2 regions of the Cellvibrio sp. QJXJ genome follow, and region 2 is predicted to be linked to the other one. Evidence: predicted binding sites of a transcription regulator. Region 2 holds the regulator's gene; the other holds the start of a gene.
The links. Region 2 encodes PhoB, which activates phosphate uptake and scavenging genes when phosphate is short. Its sites were predicted from a motif close to TGTCATAAANNTGTAACA; they were not measured.
Positions count from the first base shown of each region.

Region 1 (3,422 bases), 2.1 Mb from region 2:
AGCTCAGTGGCATTGGGAAAATCCGATTCGTCGAGCGTGATATCGGCAACTTTTACACCCTCTTCAAAATTCGTGTAGTAATCGCGCACATCGCCTTCATTGGCGGTAATCACATAATCCATTCCACCATCATTAAATGCAGCAATGCCGTCAGGCTGATAAATACCAAACACTTTTGGATACGCGGCAAACTCGACTTTATCATCCCGGTCACTCGGGTCGATCTCATTGCCTACTGCACCGTAATCTTTAAAACCCAAGGGAAAAATATTGGTGATAGCCGGGGTACCATCCAGATTAATGCGTGCAACACCGTTGTTTTCTTGCAACGTTACCCAGGCTGTTTTTGAGTCAGCAGCAACGGCAATGTATTCCGGTTCAACATCTTTGGCTAAATCGGCGTTCAAACCAAATACACGGAAACCACTATTTTCCAACGTGGTTTCGTCGTCATTAAACGAGGAAAAATTCAGCGTAGTCACGGTTAAATTCAACGCGGGGGTCATAAAGTTTTTCAGGCCGGGCGATGCGTAAAGCTGGGGAGCACTACCATCGCCCAAGTCGATAAATTCACCGCCGTCTGGCAGGCGACCGTACGCGTTTACGTGAAAGTCGCCGTGGCTTACGTTATCAATAATCGCTTCAAAACGCGCCAGAATAATATTTTCGTTTTTACCAATACCAAAACCACCCGTGCTGTTAGTGATTGCACCGGCCGGTGCATTGGTGGGTAAATTTGCACCGGTGGCTACATCGGTCAACAACACCAGAAAACCATGTCCGGGAATAGTAGTGCCACCGGGAATGGGCATAAGAGTATTTTCGCTGTCGCTCAGCGACCATTCACCTTCCGCAAACACATAGGGTTGGGATGATTTGTTGTAAAGCTCTACGTAATCAAAATCCAAATCGGCGCGGCCTTTGGATACCACTTCGTTAATCACAATATCGCTCTGCGATGCGGGTGGGTTCACTACTGGTAAAGCGTTAATCACACCGGGAGTTGCGGTCAGCGCTTCAGCTTCATCGTGCCACTCGCCACCATCGGGCAAACGGCCAATGGTGTTTACATGGCTACCGGCAGCCCAACCTTTTTCATCAATAATTTCGCCCTTGTGGGTCAGCAATGCTGTATCGCCTTTACCCAAACCAAATTCAGCGGCACCGCCAATAATGGTTCCCTCTGGCGCACCAAAGGGTACGGCAGTTTGATCCACCGCTACCAACAAGAATCCTTTAGCCGGAATGACACTGCCCGCCGGTATTAACACGCCGGGAACTTTGTCCTCACTAAAACCTTTTAAATCGTTGACCGCCCATTCGCCTTCGACGAAGGTGTAATCGCTATTGCCTGGGTTGTAGATTTCGATGTAGTCATAACCACCGCCGTCCGAGCGCATTTCATTGAGCACCAGCGTCGGCAAGGCGGCTGAAGATACTGACGATGAGCTGCTGCTTTCACTTAACGAAGAAGAACTTTCAACAGAGCTAATAGTTGCAGAAGAAGTGGTTGCAGAACTTGTAGTTGCAACAGAAGTGCTCGACGAAGATATAGTGTCCACCGAAGAGGCATCGCTGGATGACGACACGCTGCTTGAACTGCTGGTTGAGCTAATCGATGAACTGCTGGATGAATCATTGTCATCACCGCCGCAGGCCACCAGGCTAAATGACACAGCGGCCAGCGCTGCCCAGCGTGGTATTTGTTGGATGAGTTTCATATTATGTGTTCTCAAATAAGGCATGTGTTAATAAAACCAAGGCTATTTGTCGTAAATAAATGTTTTTTGGCGCGCCAAGGTTACGGCAGCCAGATGACAGAAAAACAACAAATAAATGACAGCTTGATTACACAAAAACCGAGGTGATGAGTGACCACAACCCAACAAGTAGTACTGGTGTACGACAAAGAATGCCCCGCCTGCGACAACTACTGCCGCATGGTGCGTATTCGTGAGGATATTGGTGAATTGGTGCTGTGGGATGCGCGCGAGCCAGGGCCCATTATGGATGAGATTACCGCACTGGGTTGGGATATAGATCAGGGTATGGTGGTGAAACTGGAGCAGCAACTCTATTACGGTTCCGATGCAATTTACATGCTGTCGCTGCTGAGCAGTCGCTCGGGGTTGTTTAATCGTTTGAACTATTGGCTGTTTAAATCCAAACGATTAAGCCATGCGCTTTACCCGATTCTGCGCGCATTGCGTAATTTATTATTAAAGCTATTGGGCAGAACCAAAATTAATAATTTGGGTTTTGCCAACAACGATAAGTTTTAATATCAACAAAGCAATACCAATAAACCACTACGAAGGCCTACTGCAATGCAGGCATAACAAAGGGCAACAAGGTTAAGCCTGCAACAAAAATAATCGCAATCACCAACGCCATAAAACGCAGCGGTTGCGCACAAAAATGTTGCCACAGACTGGGCACCTGCCCCGCCTCCACCAACTGCGCATAATTTTGCTGCTGGCGAATCGCGCGCTCAGCTTGATAGGCGTGAATCAATTCCCGCGCTCGTTGTTCTTGTGCGCCATCTGCGAGCCAAATTGCATCCAACCCTACGCGGAAAAATCCAGCATCGGTTTCATAGTAGTTAATCTGGTGCTCGTTGAGCAGCATACGAATTTCCTGAGCTTCATCGTCAGGCACTTGCGCGAGTTTGAATAATAATCTGGCCATAATGTCCGGTTAATCTTGTTATTGACGGTGTTAAGTGCGGAGGATAACAGTTCTCTGTGTGCGGTTTATATTATCTTGCCATGTTGTGCGTTTCATTTTCTTCGCCAGAGCGACTATGATCAACCCTAACACTCAATTTGGAAGATAAGGATGACTGCGTTGCTCTTTCACATTGAACAACCTGATGCAGCCGATCCACCGTCTGGCAGGGTGCAGCTGCACCTGTGCGGGGACTGGCAACTTGGCCATACTCCCGATGGCGAAGGCCTGTGCGCCGCTATCCCTGCGGATAGCAAAACTATCACACTCATCACCGATGAACTCAAACAGTGGGACTCCAGCCTCGCCGTTACTCTGCTGCAACTCGCGCGCTGGTGCGAACAACAGCAAATTTCGCTGGATACCAGTGCCACGCCGGAAACACTGCAACAACTTCTCAACCTGGCTACCGCAATTCCCGCCTACCAACCCGCCACCACCAATAACAAGGTAAGTTTGCTCAGCCGATTGCAAAAAACAATTGCTGCCCAAGGGGAAGGTTTAGCGCGCACCCTGACGTTTATTGGCGATGTGAGCCTCGCGTTTATCAATTGGTTGCGTGGCAATGCCAAAACACGTAGGCAGGATATTTTCTTTTTTATCGATCAGGTTGGTCCACGCGCGCTGGCGATTGTCACCTTGATTGCATTGCTCGTGGGCATGATTCTCGCGTATTTGGGTTCAGTGCAATTACG
Region 1 covers NZ_CP101662.1:1,448,081-1,451,502, forward strand. The annotation lists gene NNX04_RS06200 (choice-of-anchor I family protein) at 1-1,721, opposite strand, end outside; gene NNX04_RS06205 (DUF393 domain-containing protein) at 1,872-2,282, shown strand; gene NNX04_RS06210 (DUF6164 family protein) at 2,320-2,688, opposite strand; gene NNX04_RS06215 (MlaE family ABC transporter permease) at 2,839-3,422, shown strand, end outside.
Region 1: NNX04_RS06200 (choice-of-anchor I family protein) is a predicted target of PhoB. The motif match lies at 1,825-1,842, and genes of this name have one in related genera.

Region 2 (3,422 bases):
CCGCTGGCGCCCACGCCGACAGCTGCCGCCCCAAAGCCGTCCACCGCGCGCCTTATGCGCTTGGCTGGATGATAGCGGCTCACTCACCGCCCGTTTGATTGCGCTCAGCCAAGGCCAGTTTCACCTGGAGGTTCTGCGTCAATATCTCGCCCTCCCCAGCCGTGAAGAACAACAAGCACTCGCCATGGCGCGGCCCGCGCGCGCATTAATCCGCGAGGTAATTCTGTGTGGTCGCAACCAGCCATGGGTATTTGCGCGCAGTGTACTGCCGTTGTCCAGCCTTAGCGGTAAATTGCGCCACCTGCGCAAACAGCACAATCGTCCACTCGGCGCCTTTTTGTTTAGTCAGCCGCACTTGCGGCGCAGCCCCATTGCAGTAGCCGCCTTTAGCGCCGATGATGGCTATGTGCCCGCCAGTATCGCCCGCCAGAACTCACTCTGGGGACGTCGCTCGGTGTTTGCATTGGATGGGAAACCGCTGCTGGTGAGTGAGGTGTTTTTACCCGCGCTCTGCGCTCAGTTGTTGCAGGATAAACCATCGATCAATAATCAATAACATTTGAATATCGGCTTATGACAACCCCTAAAACGCCCCGCCGCTCCGCTAAACCTGCCACTGCAAAAGCAGCTGGCACCAAAGCCGCCAGCCCAAAAACAGCAACTACAGATACGCCAAAACCGCGTACAACAGCGGCTAAAAAGGCCGGGACTAGCGGGTTTATGGGCAAACTCAAGCAAACACTGCCGCTCTACTGGCGCTTGATGCGCATGGATCGCCCCATAGGCACATTGCTGCTGCTCTGGCCCACCCTCTGGAGCCTGTGGCTGGCAGCCAAAGGCATACCCAGCGTGAAAAACCTGGTGATTTTTACCCTGGGTGTGATTGTGATGCGCGCGGCTGGCTGCGTAATCAATGACTTTGCCGACCGCAAAATCGACGGTAGCGTCGCGCGCACCAAAGATCGCCCACTCGCCACCGGCGCAGTTTCCAGTCGCGAGGCGATTTTTTTATTCATTGGCCTATGCGTGATCGCCTTTGCCTTGGTGCTGATGACCAACCCGCTTACCATCAAACTCTCTGTGGGTGGCCTGCTGCTCGCCTTTTGTTATCCCTTTATGAAACGTCACACCCACTTACCACAGGTGGTATTGGGCGCCGCGTTTGCCTGGGGAATACCCATGGCCTATGCGGCCGAGGCCGGTTCGCTACACGAAAACATTTGGCTGATTTACCTCGCCGTGGTGCTTTGGACGGTGGCCTATGACACCTTTTATGCCATGGTGGATCGCGAGGACGACCTTAAAATCGGCGTGAAATCCACCGCCATCTTGTTTGGGGAACAGGATCGGTTGATGACCGGCATCCTGCAAATCCTGGCGCTCTATGCGCTGATTCTGGTGGGTAATCGCTTTGAGCTGGGGCTGTTCTATTATCTGGGCTTGACGGTGGCGGGTGGTTTGTTTGCCTATCAACAGTGGTTGATTCGCTTTCGCGCGCGCGAAGCCTGCTTCAAAGCCTTTTTAAATAACAACTGGGTGGGTGTGGCGGTATTTGCCGGTTTAGCTATGGATTATTACTGGCACTAAGCCCACGCGACTGCACGCAGCTACAATTTTCTGACTTGTCATAAATATGTAACACTGAGCTTATTAAATAAGCTGCAACAATAGCTTCATGAAACGTGAAGCCTACCGTAGTTTTATTAGGCAGAAGATTATGACTGGTCGCAAAATTCTTATCGTCGACGATGAATCCGCCATTCGCGATATGTTGCGTGTGGCACTGGAGATGGCCGAGTACCAAGTGCTGGAAGCCAGTAACGCGCAGGACGCTCACGGCCTGATTATCGACGAAAAACCCGACCTGATCCTGCTCGATTGGATGATGCCCGGTACCAGCGGTATTGAACTCGCGCGTCGCCTGAAGCGCGACGAAGTTACCGCTAATACTCCCATCATCATGCTCACCGCCAAAGGTGAAGAGGACAACAAAATCCAGGGGCTGGAAGTTGGCGCCGACGATTACATCACCAAACCTTTTTCACCGCGTGAATTGGTCGCCCGCTTGAAAGCAGTATTGCGCCGTGCCGACCCACAGATTTCCGCCGCCCCCATCACCGTACAGGGTCTGTGTTTGGACCCCGCCAGCCACCGCGTCACCATCCACGATCAGTCAGTCGATATGGGCCCCACTGAATATCGCCTGCTGGAGTTTTTTCTCACCCACCAGGAAAGAGCCTATACTCGCAGCCAATTGCTGGATCATGTCTGGGGCGGCAATGTGTATGTGGAGGAGCGCACGGTCGATGTGCATATCCGCCGCCTGCGCAAAGCCCTGACCATCGACGGTCACGAAGACCTGATCCAAACTGTACGCGGTACCGGCTATCGTTTTTCGACACGAATCGAAGCCTGATATCACTAAGCTGCAAGTATTCGGCAGCGGGCAAGCCTGAGCGACAATCGGAGACAGGATGTCGACGATTAGCCCCCATGGATGGGTTCACGGCGTGTCGCGCAGGCTTGCCCGCTGCCGAATACGGATCGAAACTGAGAGGCCCCCTTGTTAAAAGGTTTCAGCGCTGAACTCCAGCGCATTCTGATTATTCTCGCCACCTGCAGCCTGATTGGTTTTTTCAGCGACAACTACGCGCTGTGGATGCTACTCGGCTGTGGCATTTACATTGTGTGGATGCTCTGGCAAATGCGCCGCCTGAACCAGTGGCTACTCAAACGCGAGAGCGAACACCCGCCGGAGGCCAGCGGTATCTGGGGGCAGGTGTTCGACAACATCTACCAACTGCAGCGCGATCAACGCATTGAAAAAGACAACCTGCAAGCGGTGATCAAACGCATCCAGGAAATCAGCTCAGCACTCAAAGACGGGCTGGTCATTCTGGACGCGCGCGGCCATCTGGATTTCTGGAACCCCGCCGCCCATCGCATGCTTGGGTTGAATACCAAAGACCAGGGGCAATCGGTCATCAATTTTGTGCGTCACCCCAAATTTGTCGCCTATTTTGAAGAGGGCAATTACGGCGAGCCGCTGGAAATTCCCTCGCCGCGTTTTCCCTCCAAACACCTGCAATTCCAAATCACCCCGTTTGGCAAAATGGAGCGATTGATTGTGGTGCGTGATGTGACCCAACTGCACAACTTGGAAAAAATGCGTCAGGATTTTATCGCCAACGTCTCCCATGAATTGCGCACACCGCTCACGGTGATAAACGGCTATGTGGAAACCCTCGCCGATAACAACACCACCCCGAGCTGGAATAAACCACTGCAGCAAATGTTGCAGCAAGCCAAGCGTATGTCGCTGCTGATTAACGATTTACTGGTGCTTTCCAAACTCGAAACCACAGAGGCGGGCCACAATTACAAGCCCATTAATATTGAGCAGCTGCTCACCATTGTGAAAA
Region 2 covers NZ_CP101662.1:3,515,160-3,518,581, reverse strand. The annotation lists gene NNX04_RS15245 (chorismate--pyruvate lyase family protein) at 1-556, shown strand, start outside; gene ubiA (4-hydroxybenzoate octaprenyltransferase) at 721-1,587, shown strand; gene phoB (phosphate regulon transcriptional regulator PhoB) at 1,718-2,416, shown strand; gene phoR (phosphate regulon sensor histidine kinase PhoR) at 2,564-3,422, shown strand, end outside.